DNA from 3 places in the Streptomyces sp. NPDC029014 genome. Region 1 is predicted to be linked to each of the others. Evidence: riboswitches for the same ligand, from Rfam matches in the RefSeq annotation. Region 1 holds a riboswitch; each other region holds the start of a gene.

Region 1 (5,988 bases):
TGACCCTCGGCGGTCAGGACATCGCCGTCGGCGACCCGGTCCTCGTGGTGCTCGCCGCCGCCGACCGGGACCCGGAGCGGTTCGCGGACCCGGACACCCTGGACCTCTCCCGCGCCGACAACCAGCACCTGGGGTACGGGCACGGGATCCACTACTGCCTGGGCGCTCCGCTCGCCCGACTCGAAGGACAGACGGCACTTGCGACTTTGCTGACGCGTCTGCCCGATCTGGAACTTGCGGTTCCGTCAACTGACCTTCGATGGCGCGGTGGTCTGATCATGCGTGGCCTACGCACGCTTCCCGTCCGATTCACACCCCGAAACATCTGAACACTTCCTGAAGGAAAGTCAGGTTCTTGCTCAACTTGTGACAATCGTTCGAAGGCCGCTAGGTTCTGCCGTTACCCAGCCGTTATGCGAAAGGTGCTGCACATGCGTTCCGGGAACGGCCGCCACAGACGCCCCCGCCAGGTACCCGCGATTGTCGTCACCGCCGGAGTCACGGGCTCCGCACTGGCCATGCCACTGCTGGCCGCCACCGGTGCGAGCGCAGCGGAAGCCGCCACCTGGGACAAGGTCGCCGAGTGCGAGAGCGGGGGCACCTGGAGCGCGAACACCGGGAGCGGCGCCTACGGCGGGCTCCAGTTCACCCAGGAGGAGTGGAAGAACGCGGGCGGCGAGGAGTTCGCCGAGCGCGCCGACCTCGCGAGCCGGTCCCAGCAGATAGCCGTCGCCGAGCGGGTGCTCGGCGGCCAGGGCCCCGAGGCCTGGCAGAACTGCGCCGCCCAGGCCGGGCTGTCCAAGGAGGCCCCCGCCGCGGACGTGGACCCCGGCGCCAAGGGCCAGTACCGGGCCGTCGGCCAGTCCCAGAGCCGCCCGGACTCCGAGGTGCCCAAGAGCGGCTCCGGCAACCGGGCCACGGACTACGGCGCCCCGACCCCGGCGCCGGACTACACGCTCCCGCCCGCACCCGCGGGTCCGTCCACCGGGCTGCCCGTCATGCCCGACCCGGACGGGACCACCACGGCCCCGACGGTCCCGCCGGTCTTCCCCGGCGACCCGAGCGCCAACCCGGTCACGCCCACCCCGACCGCGCCGGGCACCCCCGGCACCCCGGACGCCTCCGCGCCCGGTACCCCGGGGTCCCCGAACCCGGGCGGCAACCCGGGCGGCAACCCGGCCGATCCGGCGAACCCCTCCGCCCCGTCGGCACCCGGCACGCCGGGCGCACCGGGCGCCTCGACCGACCCGGGAGCCGTCCCGAGCACCCTCGGCACCGGCAAGCACCGTGGTGCGGCGGCCGTCGAGGCCTCGCCGGCCTCGTACACGGTCAAGGAGGGCGACAGCCTGGCGACCATCGCGAACACCAAGGGCGTGAAGGGCGGCTGGGGGGCGCTGTACAAGGCCAACGAGCAGGTCATCGGTGGTGACGCCAACCTGATCAAGCCGGGGCAGAATCTGGATCTAAACGAGCAATAGGGGCAGTTGGGACACCCGGAAAGCGTTGAATGTCCGGTTCGTTCAAATGAGACATGCATCTCTTCCGGTCAACTGGCGTGTCCCACCTGAAGGCTTGGGCGAACCCCGCCCCCACCTGCGCAAACACCCCGAAAAGCAGCGCAAGTAGGGGCCTTCTCTCCCCGATGTTCCTCGTTGAACATCGGGGAGAGTCATGTCTACGGTCTGAACCGCTCGCCACCGCGGGCCCCTTCGACCGCATCGCCGAATCCTGCCGGCGGGCGGAGGGAACACACGTCGCGTCAAGCGCCGAAGGCAGGAGCGGGGGAACCAACGTAGGTGCCGGGAAGGGCCGTTGAAAGACGGCGCGGACCGGCTTGGGGTGAAGCAGCGCGTCACAGCGCGGCCGGGCACTCATCCGCCCGAACCCGACAGCTCACCTCGCAGGCGTCGGTGAGGAGAACTCCATGCTGCTTTCGGGCAAGGGCAAGCACCGTCGCGCCACCGCCATCGAGCGGACCACCCGCATCGTGACCCTCGCCGGCGTCGCGGGTGTCGCCGTCGCCGCGCCCCTCATGGCCGCGGGCACCGCCTCCGCCGCCACGTCCTCGGAGTGGGACCGCGTCGCGCAGTGCGAGTCCGGCGGCAACTGGTCCATCAACACCGGTAACGGCTACTACGGCGGCCTGCAGTTCTCGGCCTCCACCTGGGCCGGCTACGGCGGCAAGTCGTACGCCCCGCAGGCCAACCAGGCCTCCAAGGCGCAGCAGATAGCCGTCGCGGAGAAGGTCCTCAAGGGCCAGGGCAAGGGTGCCTGGCCGGTCTGCGGCAAGGGCCTGTCCAACTCGGCCTACTCCGGCGGCGGTTCGACCACCACCAACAGCACCACCACCAAGTCGACTCCGAAGACCGAGACGACCAAGAAGACCCAGCCGAAGAAGACCGAGACCAAGAAGGAGACCTCCCGCACCGAGGTCCCCACGACCCGGTCCGAGCGCTCCGAGGCCCCCGCCCCGAAGACCGGCAACGGCTCCTACGAGGTCAAGGCCGGCGACACCCTCGGCACCATCGCCGAGGCCCACAACGTCAAGGGCGGCTGGGAGAAGCTCTTCGAGCTCAACAAGGACATCGTCTCCGACGCCGACCTGATCTTCCCGGGCCAGAAGCTGAAGCTCGGCTGAACATCCCGCGAAGCCCCGCGTGCGTGACCCGCGCGGACTTCCGCGGACGGTCACCGCACGTGTGAAGCACACCGCCCGGCGCGTATCCCCCCACGCGCCGGGCGGTGGTGCGTGTGCCCCCGACAGCGGTCGGAGGCGGCCCGAATGAGGGTCCGTATGTCCCGGAAGCGGGGTATTCGGGCCCTTTTTCGTCCCAGGGTCCGGGCGGTCGGCCAGCCGACGGCCCGGAGCCGGTTAGGCTCTAGGCGGCAAGGCCGGCCACGGCCTGACCCGCCACCGCACACCCAGCGTCACATCCCAGAAGGAGATGCTCGTGCCGTCCATCGACGTCGTCGTAGCCCGGGAAATCCTGGACTCCCGAGGCAACCCCACGGTCGAGGTCGAGGTGGGCCTCGACGACGGCAGCACCGGCCGTGCTGCCGTTCCGTCCGGCGCCTCCACCGGTGCCTTCGAGGCCATTGAGCTCCGCGACGGCGACCCGAACCGCTACATGGGCAAGGGCGTGGAGAAGGCCGTCCTCGCGGTCATCGAGCAGATCGGCCCGGAGCTCGTCGGCTACGACGCCACCGAGCAGCGCCTGATCGACCAGGCCATGTTCGACCTGGACGCCACCGACAACAAGGGCTCGCTCGGCGCCAACGCCATCCTGGGCGTCTCCCTCGCCGTCGCGCACGCCGCGTCCGAGGCCTCCGACCTCCCGCTCTTCCGCTACCTCGGCGGCCCGAACGCGCACCTGCTGCCCGTTCCGATGATGAACATCCTGAACGGCGGCTCGCACGCCGACTCCAACGTGGACATCCAGGAGTTCATGATCGCGCCGATCGGCGCCGAGTCCTTCTCCGAGGCCCTGCGCTGGGGCGCCGAGGTCTACCACACCCTCAAGAAGGTCCTGCACACCAAGGGCCTGTCCACCGGCCTGGGCGACGAGGGCGGCTTCGCCCCGAACCTGGAGTCCAACCGCGCCGCGCTCGACCTCATCGTCGAGGCCATCAAGCAGGCCGGTTACACCCCGGGCAAGGACATCGCGCTCGCGCTCGACGTCGCCGCGTCCGAGTTCTACAAGGACGGCAAGTACGAGTTCGAGGGCCAGTCCCGCTCGGCCGCCGAGATGACCGAGTACTACGCGGAGCTCGTCGAGGCGTACCCGCTGGTCTCCATCGAGGACCCGCTGTTCGAGGACGACTGGGCCGGCTGGAAGACCATCACCGACAAGCTGGGCGCCAAGGTCCAGATCGTCGGCGACGACCTCTTCGTCACCAACCCCGAGCGTCTGGCCCGCGGTATCGAGGAGGGCTCCGCGAACGCCCTGCTCGTCAAGGTGAACCAGATCGGTTCGCTGACCGAGACCCTCGACGCCGTCGAGATGGCCCAGCGCAACGGCTTCAAGTGCATGATGTCGCACCGCTCCGGCGAGACCGAGGACGTCACCATCGCCGACCTCGCCGTCGCCGTGAACTGCGGCCAGATCAAGACCGGCGCCCCGGCCCGCTCGGACCGCGTCGCCAAGTACAACCAGCTGCTGCGCATCGAGGAGATCCTCGACGACGCCGCGGTGTACGCCGGCCGCAGCGCGTTCCCCCGCTTCAAGGGCTGACGGCCCCCGAGCGCTTCGAGGGCCGACGGCCCCTGAGCCTCCGTACGTCCCCGCACCCGGTCCCGTACCGTGTGCGGGGACGTAGTGCGTAGTGCGTAGGAGTACGAGGGTGCGCGTCGGCGCGCGGACACCAGGGGAGGCGGACCAATGGCCGGGAACCGGGATCGGTTCTCCACCTTCTCCACCGCGACCAGGCTCAAGCAGCTCGGCGAGCGGACCGCGGCCCACGTCTACCGCTCGCAGAGCCGCCGCCAGGTCCGCCGCAGCCGACTGACCGGGCGGGCGGCCCTGCTCGCGCTGGTCCTCTGTACGCTGGTCGTCGCCCTGGCGTACCCGATGCGCCAGTACGTCTCCCAGCGCTCGGAGATCGCCGAGCAGCAGCGGGCGGCCGAGGCGGCCGGCAAACGCCTCGAACGGCTGCGCGACGAGAAGGCCCGCTGGCAGGACGACGCGTACGCGGAGCAGCAGGCCCGCAAACACCTGCACTTCGTGCGCCCGGGCGAGATCAGCTACATCATGAACGACCCCGGGGCCGAGGCGGCGGAGCAGCGGCGCACCGGACATGCCGGGGCCGACCGCCCCTGGTACTCGAACGTCTGGGACGGCGTCGACAAGGCCGACCGCCCCGGCGACTGACGGCACCGCCGGCCGGCAGCAGCACCAGAGCACCACCCCACCCGAACGACGAGAACGAAGAGACTTCCTCCAGGCATGCAGACGCCCCCGCCCCAGACCGACCGGACCGAGCCGACCGACGCGGACATCGAGGCGTTCGAGCAGCAGCTCGGACGCCCGCCGCGCGGGCTGCGGGCCATCGCCCACCGCTGCCCCTGCGGCCAGCCCGACGTGGTGGAGACCGCCCCCCGGCTGCCCGACGGGACGCCCTTCCCCACGCTGTACTACCTCACCTGCCCGCGCGCGGCCTCCGCGATCGGCACGCTGGAGGCCAACGGCGTGATGAAGGAGATGCAGGCCCGCCTCGCCGAGGACCCCGAACTCGCCGCCGCCTACCGGGCCGCGCACGAGGACTACATCCGGCGCCGCGACGCCATCGATGTGCTCCAGGGCTTCCCGAGCGCCGGCGGCATGCCGGACCGGGTGAAGTGCCTGCACGTGCTCGTCGGCCACTCGCTGGCCGCCGGCCCCGGCGTCAACCCGTTCGGCGACGAGGCCCTCGCCATGCTGCCGGAGTGGTGGGCGAAGGGCGCCTGCGTCACCCCGTGCGGCGGCGGTGACGCGGCCGGCACCGGCACCGGCACCGGGACCGGGACCGCGGACGCGGACGCGGAGCAGAAGGAGCCGGAGGCGTGACCCGGGTCGCCGGCATCGACTGCGGTACGAACTCCATCCGCCTGCTGGTGGCGGACTGCGACCCGGCCACCGGCGAGCTGGTGGAGCTGGACCGGCGGATGACGATCGTCCGGCTCGGCCAGGGCGTGGACAGGACCGGCCGGCTGGCCCCGGAGGCCCTGGAGCGCACCTTCGCGGCCTGCCGCGAGTACGCCCAGGTGATCAAGGAACTCGGGGCCGAGCGGCTGCGCTTCGTGGCGACCTCGGCCTCCCGCGACGCCGAGAACCGCGAGGACTTCGTCCGCGGGGTCGTGGAGATCCTGGGCGTCGAGCCCGAGGTGATCTCCGGTGACGAGGAGGCGGAGTTCTCCTTCATCGGTGCCACCAAGGAGCTGGCGGGCACGGACCACATGGACAAGCCGTTCCTGGTCGTGGACATCGGCGGCGGCTCGACCGAGTTCGTCGT
Region 2 (5,988 bases), on a different contig from region 1:
ACCTACCTGCTCGAACAGAAGCTCCGCAAGCGCGAGAAGTTCCCCCTGATCGTCGAGCTGGAACCGCTCTACGCCTGCAACCTGGCCTGCGAGGGCTGTGGGAAGATCCAGCACCCCGCCGGGGTGCTCAAGCAGCGCATGCCGGTCGCCCAGGCGGTCGGCGCCGTCCTGGAGTCCGGTGCCCCGATGGTGTCCATCGCGGGCGGCGAGCCCCTGATGCACCCGCAGATCGACGAGATCGTCCGCCAGCTGGTGGCGAGGCGGAAGTACGTGTTCCTGTGCACCAACGCCCTGCTGCTGCGCAAGAAGATCGGGAAGTTCACCCCCTCGCCCTATTTCGCCTTCGCCGTCCACATCGACGGACTGCGCGAACGCCACGACGAATCGGTGGCCAAGGAAGGCGTGTTCGACGAGGCGGTCGCCGCCATCAAGGAGGCGAAGGAGCGCGGATTCCGCGTGACCACGAACTCCACCTTCTTCAACACCGACACCCCGCAGACCGTCATCGAGGTCCTCAACTACCTCAATGACGACCTCAAGGTCGACGAAATGATGATCTCGCCCGCCTACGCCTACGAAAAGGCACCCGACCAGGAGCACTTCCTCGGCGTCGCACAGACCCGGGAACTCTTCCGGAAGGCCTTCGCGGGCGGCAACCGGCGGCGCTGGCGGCTCAACCATTCCCCGCTCTTCCTGGACTTCCTGGAAGGAAAGGCCGACTTCCCCTGCACCGCCTGGGCCATTCCGAATTACTCCCTCTTCGGCTGGCAGCGCCCCTGCTACCTGATGAGCGACGGGTACGTGCCGACGTACCGCGAACTCATCGAGGAGACCGACTGGAGCAAGTACGGCCGCGGCAAGGACCCGCGCTGCGCGAACTGCATGGCGCACTGCGGGTACGAGCCCACCGCCGTCCTCGCCACCATGGGCTCCCTCAAGGAGTCCCTGCGCGCGGCCCGGGACACCATCGGCGGCAACCGGGGCGGATCGGCATGAACCCGGCGCCGGGAGGCTTCGACCTCAAGGCCCTGCTGGCCGAACGCGGCGGAGAGCGGTACGAGCTGCACGCCCGGCACCTGAACCCGCAGCTGCCGCGCATGCTGCACACCATCGGCTTCGACAAGGTCTACGAGCGGGCCGAGGGCGCCCACTTCTGGGACGCCGACGGCAACGACTACCTGGACATGCTGTCCGGGTTCGGGGTGATGGGCCTGGGCCGGCACCACCCGGTCGTCCGCCGCGCCCTGCACGACGTGCTCGACGCGCAGCTCGCCGACCTCACCCGCTTCGACTGCCAGCCGCTGCCCGGGCTGCTGGCCGAGAAGCTGCTGGCGTACAGCCCGCACCTGGACCGGGTCTTCTTCGGCAACAGCGGCACCGAGGCCGTGGAGACCGCCCTGAAGTTCGCCCGGTACGCCACCGGCCGGACCAGGGTCCTCTACTGCGACCACGCCTTCCACGGGCTGACCACCGGCTCGCTGTCCGTGAACGGCGAGGCGGGCTTCCGGGACGGCTTCGCACCCCTGCTGCCCGACACCCGGATCGCGCTCGGCGACCTGGCCGCCCTGGAGCGGGAGCTGGAGCGCGGCGACGTCGCCGCCTTCGTCGTCGAACCGATCCAGGGCAAGGGCGTGCACGCGGCCCCGCCCGGCTTCCTGCCCGCCGCACAGGAGCTGCTGCGCCGGCACAAGGCGCTGCTGATCGCCGACGAGGTGCAGACCGGCCTCGGACGGACCGGTGACTTCTACGCGTACCAGCACGAGCCGGGCGTGGAGCCGGACCTGGTGTGCGTGGCCAAGGCACTCTCGGGCGGCTACGTCCCGGTCGGCGCCACCCTGGGCCGCGACTGGATCTTCAAGAAGGTCTACTCGTCCATGGACCGGGTCCTGGTGCACTCCGCCAGCTTCGGGTCCAACGCCCAGGCGATGGCGGCCGGGCTGGCGGTGCTCTCCGTCATGGAGGACGAATCGGTCGTCGCGAACGCCCGCGCCATGGGCGACCTGCTGCGCGGGCGCCTCGCGGCGCTCGTGGACGCGTACGAGCTGCTGCACGAGGTCCGGGGCCGCGGCCTGATGATCGGCATCGAGTTCGGCCGGCCCTCCTCGCTGCGACTGCGCAGCCGCTGGACCATGCTCCAGGCGGCCCGCAAGGGGCTGTTCGCGCAGATGGTGGTGGTGCCGCTGCTCCAACGGCACCGGATCCTGACGCAGGTGTCCGGGGACCACCTGGAGGTCATCAAGCTGATCCCGCCGCTGGTCGTGGACGAGGCGGACGTCGACCGGTTCGTCGCCGCCTTCCGCGCGGTCATGGACGAGGCGCACGCCGGCGGCGGGCTCCTGTGGGACTTCGGGCGGACCCTGGTCAAGCAGGCCGTCGCGGGCGGCTGACGCCCCCGTCCCGTCGGCCCCCGTCCCCGCCGGCCGGCAGCCCCGGCGGCCGGCAGCCCCGCCGGCGGTCGGGTGGCAGCAGCTAGTCGAGCAGCCGCTCGCGCAGCCGGCCGAGGGTCCCGGAGGTCAGTCCCAGGCCCTCGGTCAGGTAGCGGTCGACGCCGCCCCAGTGCTCGTCGATGGTGTCGAAGGCCGCGGTCAGGTACGCGGCGCGGGCGTCGAAGAGCGGGGCGAGCAGCTCCGTCACCTCGGGGGAGCGGGGCCGGGGAGCGTCGCCGCCGCGGCGGACCCGGTAGCGGCGGTGCGGGGCGTTCGACTCCAGGTAGTCCGCGACGATCGCCTCGCGCTCCACGCCCAGGGCGAGCAGGGTGACGGCGATCGACAGGCCGGCCCGGTCCTTGCCGGCGGCGCAGTGCATGAGCGCCGGGAGGCTGTCCTCGGCGAGGGCGTGCAGGACCCGGCCGTGCTCGGCGGTGCGGTCCACGACCATCGAGCGGTACGAGTCCACCATCCGGGCGAAGGCCCGGCCGTCGCCGAGGAGCCCGCGGAGCTGCTCCAGATCCCCGTCGCGGACCATGGTCCAGAATTCCTTGCCGGCGGCCGGATCGGACAGCGGGATGTTGACGTTGCGCACCCCGGGGAGCTCGACGTCGGGACCCTCAAGGGCCTGGTCGGCCGTGTTCCGGAAGTCGAAGACGGTGTGCAGTCCGAGCGATGCGAGGAACTCTGCATCGGTTTCGGTGGCATGTGCCAGATGTCCGCTTCGGAAGAGTCGTCCCGTCCTGACCCTTCGCCCGTCCGTGGTCGGCAGTCCCCCCACGTCGCGGAAGTTGCGCACACCGGACAGTTCGGGCTCGGGGAGCGGGGCGTTCGGCGGGGAGGGCGGTATCTGCTGGGTCAAGGGAAATCCTCCACATCGTCATCGAGTGTCCGAATTGCTCCGCTTGGAGCCAACTTGCCGGTGCCGGCGTTGAGATCGGGCGAGGCCTCGTGAGCCAGATCATACGGTGACGGTGCGTGCCTGATCGTCAAAAGCGAATGGCCCGGCCGGAACGGTTGTTGGCGGTGCGGAATGGACGCAGGGTGACCGGAATTCCCCCGAAGTCCCGTCCCTGTGAATGCGTCAGGAAATTCACGGCTTGTTCCGTGCGGTCCCGCTCGATTACCTTCGCGATCGATCCGGATGGACCGCCCAATCCTGCCGCCGTCCGGAATAAGAACTCGACCGAACTCGCGCGGCAGGAGCGGGGGAACCAGGTAGGCCGCTGCGCCGGAGTTGTGCTCCGGGGCGGCTAGGGGTGAAGCCGTACGTCTTCCGTTCACTTCCCGTGCACGGGTGCGTTGCACGTCCACGGACGGCCGGACATCTCCAATCCGAACCCGACAGCTCACCTCGCAGGCGCCGGAGAGGAATTCGCCATGCCGGCAAAGGGTAAGCACCGCCGACCGAAGTCCCGTACCAGAGCCCGTGGTCTCGTCGCCGCCGTCGCGGGGACCGGCGGAGCCGCTCTGGCCCTGCCGCTGATCGGCGCCGGCGGCGCCCACGCGGCCGCCCCCGCCCCGGCCGCGGCGACCACCGCGCTCCCGGCGGCGGCCCCGCAGGCCGACACCGCCGCCCCCGCCGTCCCCGCTTCCGCCTCTCCGGCCGTGTACACGGTCCGGACGGGCGACTGCCTCTCCGTCATCGCCGCCGACCACGACCTCCAGGGTGGCTGGCAGCGGCTCTACGCCGACAACCGCGAGGCCGTCGGCGACAACCCCTCCCTGATCCACCCCGGCCTGCGGCTGACCCTCGGCGCCCCCGGCGACCGTGCCCCCGTGCAGGCCCCGGCCGAGCGGCCCGCCCCCGCCCCGAAGCCGAAGAAGAAGGCCCCGGCCACCAGTTCCCCGACGGCCGCCGCCCCCGCGCCGGCCAGGAAGAGCGCGGCCGCCGGCACGACCACGGCGGGCGCGTCCACGGCGGGCGCCTCCGCCGCCGCGGCCGCCTCCGGTGCGGTCACCGCGGCAGGCTTCACGGCACCCGTCTCCGGCGGCATCTCCACCGAGTACAAGACCCCCGGCGCCATGTGGTCCAGCGGCTACCACACGGGCATCGACTTCATCGCGAGCTCCGGCACCACCGTCAAGGCGGTCGGCGCGGGCACCGTCGTCTCCGCCGGCTGGGCGGGCGCGTACGGCAACGAGGTCGTCATCCGGCACGCGGACGGCAAGTACTCCCAGTACGGCCACCTCTCCCAGCTCTCCGTCTCCGTCGGTCAGAGCGTCAGCGGCGGCCAGACCGTCGGCCTCTCCGGCTCCACCGGCAACTCCACCGGCCCGCACCTGCACTTCGAGATCCGCACCGGTCCCTCGTACGGCTCGGACATCGACCCGATCGCCTACCTGCGATCCAAGGGCGTGACCATCTGACGGCACGCACCGCCGGCGGTGACGGACGCGCGTGAGGCCGGGACCCGAGGGGGGTCCCGGCCTCACGCGCTGTTATTCCGCACCGACCAGGTGGTATAGATCACGGTCCGTCAACCCCTTCCTACGGTGGCGTAGGTCACGTCCCGCGGTGAAGGATATGGTCCCGTGGCAGCGACGACGATGACAGCGACGACAGAACAGACGTACCGGACCATCGGCTCGTACGCGGCACTCGGGGACAGCTTCACCGAGGGTGTGGGGGACCCGGGGCCCGACGGGCTCTTCCTCGGCTGGGCCGACCGGTTCGCCGTGCTCCTGGCCGACCAGCGCCCGGAGGGCGACTTCCGGTACGCGAACCTCGCCGTGCGCGGACGGCTGCTCGACCAGATCGTGGCCGAGCAGGTCCCCCGGGCCAAGGAACTCGCCCCCGACCTGGTGAGCTTCTGCGCCGGCGGCAACGACATCATCCGCCCCGGCAGCGACCCGGACGCCGTCGCCGAGCGGTTCGAGGCCGCCGTCGCCGACCTCACCGCCTCCGTCGGCCAGGTCATGATCACCACCGGGTTCGACACCCGCGGCGTGCCCGTCCTCAAGCACCTGCGCGGCAAGGTCGCCACGTACAGCGCGCACGTGCGCGCCATCGCGGACCGCTACGACTGCCCCGTACTCGACCTCTGGTCGCTGAAGTCCGTACAGGACCGCCGGGCTTGGGACCACGACCGGCTGCACCTCTCGCCCGAGGGGCACACCCGGGTCGCGCTGCGCGCCGCCCAGGTGCTCGGGCTCGACGTGCCGGCCGACCCCGACCAGCCGTGGCCGCCGCAGCAGCCGCGCGGCTCGGTGGACGTGACCCGCGACAACATCCAGTGGGCCCGCGAGCACCTGGTGCCGTGGATCGGCCGTCGGCTGCGCGGGGAGTCCTCCGGGGACCACGTCGAGGCGAAGCGGCCGGACCTGCTGCCGCTGTAGGTCGGCGGCGGCGGTCGGCCATCGGGGCGCCCGGAGGGCGGTGGTCGGTTGCGGGATGGTCACAGGTGTGGTGCGGGTGTGCCTACCGGAATCCTCCGGGGCCGCCCTGCGTTGGTGGTGGTAGACCAGTAGGAAGCAGACCGCCGGCCCTGGCCCGCGGCCGCCCGCCCCATCGCCCAGGAGGCGTTTTGACCGGCTCCCCACCCCTGCGTCCGCGGCTGCG
Region 3 (5,988 bases), on a different contig from region 1:
GACACCATGGGCGCCGAGCAGCGCGAGGAGATCGTCGAGGACGTCCCCGCCCGCGCGCTGATGGCGGCCTACCGGCTCCCCCACGACGGCACGCGCGAGTGCGACGCCGCGGACGTGGCCCTGACCGTCCTGGGCGGCGGCGAGTCCTCCCGCCTGCACAACCGCCTGGTACGCCGCGACCAGACGGCCGTGGCGGCCGGCTTCGGCATGCTCCGGCTGGCCGGCGCGCCCTCGCTGGGCTGGCTGGACGTGAAGACCTCCAGCGGGGTCGAGGTGCCCTCCATCGAGGCGGCCGTGGACGAGGAGCTCGCGCGGTTCGCCGCCGAGGGCCCGACCGCCGAGGAGATGGAGCGCGCGCAGGCCCAGCTGGAGCGCGAATGGCTGGACCGGCTGGGCACGGTGGCCGGCCGCGCCGACGAACTGTGCCGCTTCGCGGTGCTGTTCGGCGACCCGCAGCTGGCCCTGACCGCCGTCCAGCGACTGCTGGACATCACGGCCGAGGAGGTGCAGGCCGTGGCCGCGGCCCGGCTGCGCCCCGACAACCGCGCGGTGCTGGTGTACGAGCCGCTCGCGGCCGACGCCGGTGACGGCGCCGACGACTCCGACGCGACCGAGAACGAGAACGAGGGGGCGGAGCAGTGAGCGACACCGCAGCCGTCACGATGACCTTCCACCCGCGCCCCCAGGCCGGGCAGCCCCGGCCGTGGGCCTTCCCGGCCCCCGAGCGCGGTGCCCTGCCCAACGGCCTGACGGTGCTGCGCTGCCACCGGCCGGGCCAGCAGGTGGTGGCCGTCGAGGTCAACCTCACCGCCCCGCTGGACGCCGAGCCGAAGGGCCTGGACGGCGTGGCGACGATCATGGCCCGCGCCCTGTCGGAGGGGACCGACAAGCACACCGCCGAGGAGTTCGCCGCCGAGCTGGAGCGCTGCGGCGCCACCCTCGACGCGCACGCCGACCACCCGGGCGTGCGCGTGTCGCTGGAGGTGCCCGCCTCCAGGCTGTCGAAGGCCATGGGCCTGCTCGCGGAGGCCCTGCGGGCGCCCGCCTTCTCCGACAGCGAGATCGACCGCCTGGTGCGCAACCGCCTCGACGAGATCCCGCACGAGCTGGCCAACCCGCAGCGCCGCGCCGCCAAGGAGCTCTACCGCCAGCTCTTCCCGGCCGACCTGCGGATGTCCCGCCCGCGCCAGGGCACCGAGGAGACGGTGGCCCGGATCGACTCCGCGGCCGTGCGCGCCTTCTACGAGGCCCACGTGCGCCCCGCCACCGCCACCGCGGTGGTCGTCGGCGACCTGACCGGCATCGACCTGGACGCCGTGCTGGCGGACACCCTGGGCGCCTGGACGGGCACCCCGGGCCGGCCCGTGGAGGTGCCGGCGGTGACCGCCGACGACACCGGCCGCGTGGTCATCGTCGACCGGCCCGGAGCGGTCCAGACGCAGCTGCTCATCGGCCGGATCGGGCCGGACCGGCACGAGACCGTCTGGGCGGCCCAGGTGCTCGGCACGTACTGCCTGGGCGGCACCCTCACCTCGCGCCTGGACAAGGTGCTGCGCGAGGAGAAGGGCTACACCTACGGCGTGCGCGCCTTCGGCCAGGTGCTGCGCTCCACGGCCGACGGCCGTGGAGCGTCGATGCTCGCCATCAGCGGCTCGGTGGACACCCCCAACACCGGCCCGGCCCTGGACGACCTGTGGAAGGTGCTGCGCACCCTCGCCGAGGGCGGCCTGACCGACGCCGAACGGGACGTCGCCGTGCAGAACCTGGTGGGCGTGGCCCCGCTGAAGTTCGAGACGGCCGCGGCCGTCTCCGGCACGCTGGCGGACCAGGTGGAGCAGGAGCTCCCGGACGACTACCAGGCCCGGCTGTACGCGCAGCTGGCCGCGACCGGGACGGTCGAGGCGACCACGGCGGTCGTGAAGGCCTTCCCCGTCGACCGTCTGGTCACGGTGCTGGTGGGCGACGCGGCGCAGATCGAGGCGCCGGTGCGGGCGCTCGGGATCGGCGAGGTCACGGTCGTCACCAACTGACGTTCGTTCAGAGCCCGTCGGCGTAGGAGCGGCGGGCGAATGAAGGGGCTTCGGCGGCTTGTCCGCCGAAGCCCCTTCTGTCCGTTTGGCCCGGAGATTGGCTTATGCGGTGTGGCGTGCGCAACAAAAGGCCGTGACCATTTGGTGATTGACTGATGATCCGCCTAGCGTCGGCCGTGCTGTCCGTCAGTTGTACGAGCCGCACCCGCGGCACCGGGCAGCGATCGCCGAGTCCCCGTCAGGCGCGAGCCTGGGGAGCCGGGGACCCACACGTCCCTGGGGTGAATCGGGCCGCCTCGCCAGAGGGGCCCGTAGGAGACCTTCCTGCTCCGAACCCGTCAGCTAACCCGGTAGGCGAGAAGGAAGGAAAGGATCAGCCTCTCCATGGCCTTTGGCAGCCGCGCCTCCGGTAAGCACCGTGGTTCCAGCCGTCTGAGCCGCAAGACCGCCGGTTACGCCGGTGTGGCGGCCCTCGCGACCACCGGTGTCGTGGGCACCCTCGCGGGCCCGGCGTTCGCCGCCTCGGACAACACCGCCTTCTCCGGCGAGGACACCGGGCTGAACGCGGTCGTCACCGCCGCGGACGTGGCGGGCGACGTCGAGGCCCAGGCCGAGGCCCAGCAGGCCGCTGCCGAGGCAGCCGCCGCCAAGGAGAAGGCCGAGGCCGACGCGAAGGCCCGGGCCGCCGAGGCCAAGCAGAAGGCCGAGGAGAAGGCGAAGGCCGAGCGCGAGGCCGCCGAGCGCGCTGCCCGCGAGGAGGAGCGCAAGCGCCTCAACACCTTCGTCTCCCCGCTCGACGACTCCTACGTCTCCACCCAGTACCGCGCGGGCGGCGGCATGTGGTCCTCCGGCAGCCACACCGGCATCGACTTCCACGCCGCCTCCGGCACCTCGGTGCACGCGGTGGGCGCCGGCACCGTGGTCGAGGCCGGCTGGGGCGGCGCCTACGGCAACAACGTCGTCATCAAGCACAACGACGGCACCTACACGCAGTACGGCCACATGTCCTCGCTGAACGTCTCCGTCGGCCAGCAGGTCACCCCGGGCCAGCAGATCGGCCTGTCGGGCTCCACCGGCAACTCCAGCGGCCCGCACCTGCACTTCGAGGCCCGCACCGGCGCCTCCTACGGCTCGGACATCGACCCGATCTCGTACCTGCGCTCGCACGGCGTCGACGTCTGATCGAGGCGCGTCGACACGCGTCCGCGCACACGCTCCGCCCGAAGGCCCCGGCTCACCGAGCCGGGGCCTTCGGCGTCGTGACGAGCTCCGTGACGAGCTCTGTGGGGGCGCGGCGCGGGCGTCGAGGCCGGCGTCGTGACGGGTGGCGCGGCGCGTGGCCGTAAATACCTGTGATTTCCGGCCGCGCTCGGAAAATTCCACCGGTTGTCATAGAGTCACCGTACGATCCCAGTACGGTCACGGCATTTGTCGCCGGCAATCGGAAAAAGCGGAGGTCCGGCCTTGCGTATTCCCGCGCACGCGGTATGCACTGCAATCCGCGACGACATCGTCTCCGGAGCGTTCGAACCGGGCGGCAGGCTGACCGAGGAGGTGCTGGCCCGCCGCTACGGCGTCTCGCGCGTCCCGGTCCGCGAGGCGCTGCGGACCCTGGAGTCCGAGGGCTTCGTGACCACCCGTCGGCACGCGGGCGCCTGCGTCGCCGAGCCCACCGAGCAGGAGGCGGCCGACCTGCTGGAGCTGCGGATGCTGCTGGAGCCGCTGGCGGCCTCGCGGGCCGCCCGCCGGCGTACCGAGGGCCACCTCAAGGTGCTGCGGGGGCTGGTCAGACTGGGTCAGGAGCGGGCCAGGCAGGGCCGGGGCGAGGACCTGCGGGCGCTGGGGAGCTGGTTCCACGAGACCCTGGCGCAGGCCTCCGCCAGCCCCGGGCTGATCGCGCTGCTGGCCCAGATGCGGCACAAGGTCGCCTGGATGTACGTCGTGCAGGCGCCGGCCCGGCCGGTGGAGTGCTGGGCGGAGCACGGCGCGATCGTGGACGCGGTGGCGCGCGGGGACGCCGAGCGCGCGAAGGCGCTGACGGTGCTCCACGCCGAGCGGACGACCGGGGCCTACCGGCTGCGGGTGAGGACTTCGCAACCTGCCGTAAACACGGCGAGCGGTTCCCTTTAACAGGAGCGGCGTATGAATAAGGGGATGCCGCGTGCCCCGGCTTTTCCCGCAGGCCCCGTATTTCTCCGCGCCGACGACGCGAATTCAGAACGCCCCGGAATTCGCATGGCCCGGGCAGGGGAGTGGAAAACAGAGGAGCCGCGGTCCCGGAATTCTCCGGACGCCGCGGCTCCACCGTCCGTGCGGTGTGAACCCGAAGGGGTCAGACGGTCTCGGGGAGCTCCTCCAGTCCCTCCGCGACCAGCTTCGCCAGGCGGTCCAGGGCCACCTCGGCGCCCTCGGCGTCGGAGGCCAGGACGATCTCCTCGCCGCCCTGGGCGCCCAGGCCGAGCACCGCCAGCATGGAGGCGGCGTTGACGGGGTTCCCGTCGGCCTTGGCGATGGTCACCGGGACGCCGGAAGCGGTCGTGGCGCGGACGAAGATCGAGGCGGGACGGGCGTGCAGGCCCTCGGCCCAGCCGACGTTGACGCGGCGCTCTGCCATGGTGATGCCCTTCAGGTTCTCACTGTTGTCTAGACCAGTCTCTCACGACGCCCCGAGTGCTCCCACCGGCCTCCGGCCGACCTCCTGACCCGGTTCTCCCGCCGCTCGACGTACCCCAGCTTGCACCGGTTCGCGCGGCGCCGCCGGATGCGCCGCGCAGGAGCCTTCCCGACCGTCCTGGCCTTAAGATCACCGCATGACCACTGCGTCGGACCCCTCGTACCCGGCCCACTGGGAGGCCGACGTCGTCCTGCGCGACGGCGGCACGGCCCGGATCAGGCCCATCACCACCGAGGACGCCGGGCGGCTGGTCAGCTTCTACGACCAGGTCTCCGACGAGTCGAAGTACTACCGCTTCTTCGCCCCCCACCCCCGGCTCTCCGACCGCGACGTGCACCGCTTCACGCACCACGACTACGTGGACCGCGTCGGCCTCGCGGCCACCGTCGGCGAGGAGTTCATCGGCACCGTCCGCTACGACCGCATCGGCCCCGACGGCCGCCCCGCCTCCGCCCCCGCCGACGAGGCCGAGGTCGCCTTCCTCGTCCAGGACGCCCACCAGGGCCGCGGCGTCGCCTCCGCCCTGCTGGAGCACATCGGCGCGGTCGCCCGGGAGCGGGGCATCCGCCGGTTCGCGGCGGAGGTGCTGCCCGCCAACACCAAGATGATCAAGGTGTTCACGGACGCCGGCTACCAGCAGAAGCGCAGCTTCGAGGACGGCTCCGTCCACCTCACCCTCGACCTCGAACCCACCGCCGAGTCCCTCGCCGTGCAGCGCGCCCGCGAACAGCGCGCCGAGGCCCGTTCCGTGCAGCGGCTGCTGGCCCCCGGCTCGGTCGCGGTGGTCGGAGTCAGTCGCTCCGGCGCCGGCGTCGGCGCGGCGGCCCTGCGCAACCTGCGCGACAGCGGCTTCCGCGGCCACCTGTACGCCGTGAACGAGGCGCGCGCCCCCGGGACCGAAGGGGACCTGCTGGAGGGCGTCCGGGCCCACCGCTCGCTCCGCGAGATCGACGCCCCCGTCGACCTCGCCGTCGTCGCGGTCCCCGCCGGGCGCGTCCCGCAGGTGGTGGCCGACTGCGGCGAGCACGGCGTCCAGGGGCTCGTCGTCCTGTCCGCCGGATACGGGGAGTCCGGCCCGGCCGGGCTCGACCGGCAGCGCGAACTGGTCCGCCAGGTGCGCTCGTACGGGATGCGGCTGATCGGGCCGAACGCCTTCGGCGTGATCAACACCGCCCCGGAGGTGGGCCTGAACGCCTCGCTCGCCCCCGTCCCGGCCCCCGTCCCCGGCCGGATCGGCCTCTTCACGCAGTCCGGCGCGATCGGCATAGCGCTGCTGGCCGCGCT

The links. Region 1 has a riboswitch for cyclic di-AMP ahead of ACZ4VL_RS33180 (transglycosylase family protein). Riboswitches for the same ligand answer to the same signal wherever they lie in the genome.
Region 2: linked by a shared signal. The riboswitch ahead of ACZ4VL_RS24170 (M23 family metallopeptidase) and the one ahead of ACZ4VL_RS33180 (transglycosylase family protein) in region 1 are both predicted to bind cyclic di-AMP.
Region 3: linked by a shared signal. The riboswitch ahead of ACZ4VL_RS33015 (M23 family metallopeptidase) and the one ahead of ACZ4VL_RS33180 (transglycosylase family protein) in region 1 are both predicted to bind cyclic di-AMP.

The regions. Positions count from the first base shown of each region.
Region 1 covers NZ_JBVHVT010000085.1:22,510-28,497, reverse strand. Annotated here, with positions in the region: gene ACZ4VL_RS33190 (cytochrome P450 family protein) at 1-329, shown strand, start outside; gene ACZ4VL_RS33185 (transglycosylase family protein) at 432-1,478, shown strand; cyclic di-AMP (ydaO/yuaA leader) riboswitch at 1,755-1,922, shown strand; gene ACZ4VL_RS33180 (transglycosylase family protein) at 1,925-2,638, shown strand; gene eno (phosphopyruvate hydratase) at 2,946-4,232, shown strand; gene ACZ4VL_RS33170 (FtsB family cell division protein) at 4,380-4,868, shown strand; gene ACZ4VL_RS33165 (DUF501 domain-containing protein) at 4,944-5,543, shown strand; gene ACZ4VL_RS33160 (Ppx/GppA phosphatase family protein) at 5,540-5,988, shown strand, end outside.
Region 2 covers NZ_JBVHVT010000045.1:16,613-22,600, forward strand. Annotated here, with positions in the region: gene hpnH (adenosyl-hopene transferase HpnH) at 1-996, shown strand, start outside; gene ACZ4VL_RS24160 (aspartate aminotransferase family protein) at 993-2,387, shown strand; gene ACZ4VL_RS24165 (tyrosine-protein phosphatase) at 2,470-3,288, opposite strand; cyclic di-AMP (ydaO/yuaA leader) riboswitch at 3,600-3,804, shown strand; gene ACZ4VL_RS24170 (M23 family metallopeptidase) at 3,807-4,796, shown strand; gene ACZ4VL_RS24175 (SGNH/GDSL hydrolase family protein) at 4,977-5,765, shown strand; gene ACZ4VL_RS24180 (MBL fold metallo-hydrolase) at 5,954-5,988, shown strand, end outside.
Region 3 covers NZ_JBVHVT010000084.1:19,478-25,465, reverse strand. Annotated here, with positions in the region: gene ACZ4VL_RS33025 (M16 family metallopeptidase) at 1-642, shown strand, start outside; gene ACZ4VL_RS33020 (M16 family metallopeptidase) at 663-2,030, shown strand; cyclic di-AMP (ydaO/yuaA leader) riboswitch at 2,246-2,401, shown strand; gene ACZ4VL_RS33015 (M23 family metallopeptidase) at 2,415-3,212, shown strand; gene ACZ4VL_RS33010 (GntR family transcriptional regulator) at 3,495-4,160, shown strand; gene ACZ4VL_RS33005 (HPr family phosphocarrier protein) at 4,363-4,644, opposite strand; gene ACZ4VL_RS33000 (bifunctional acetate--CoA ligase family protein/GNAT family N-acetyltransferase) at 4,841-5,988, shown strand, end outside.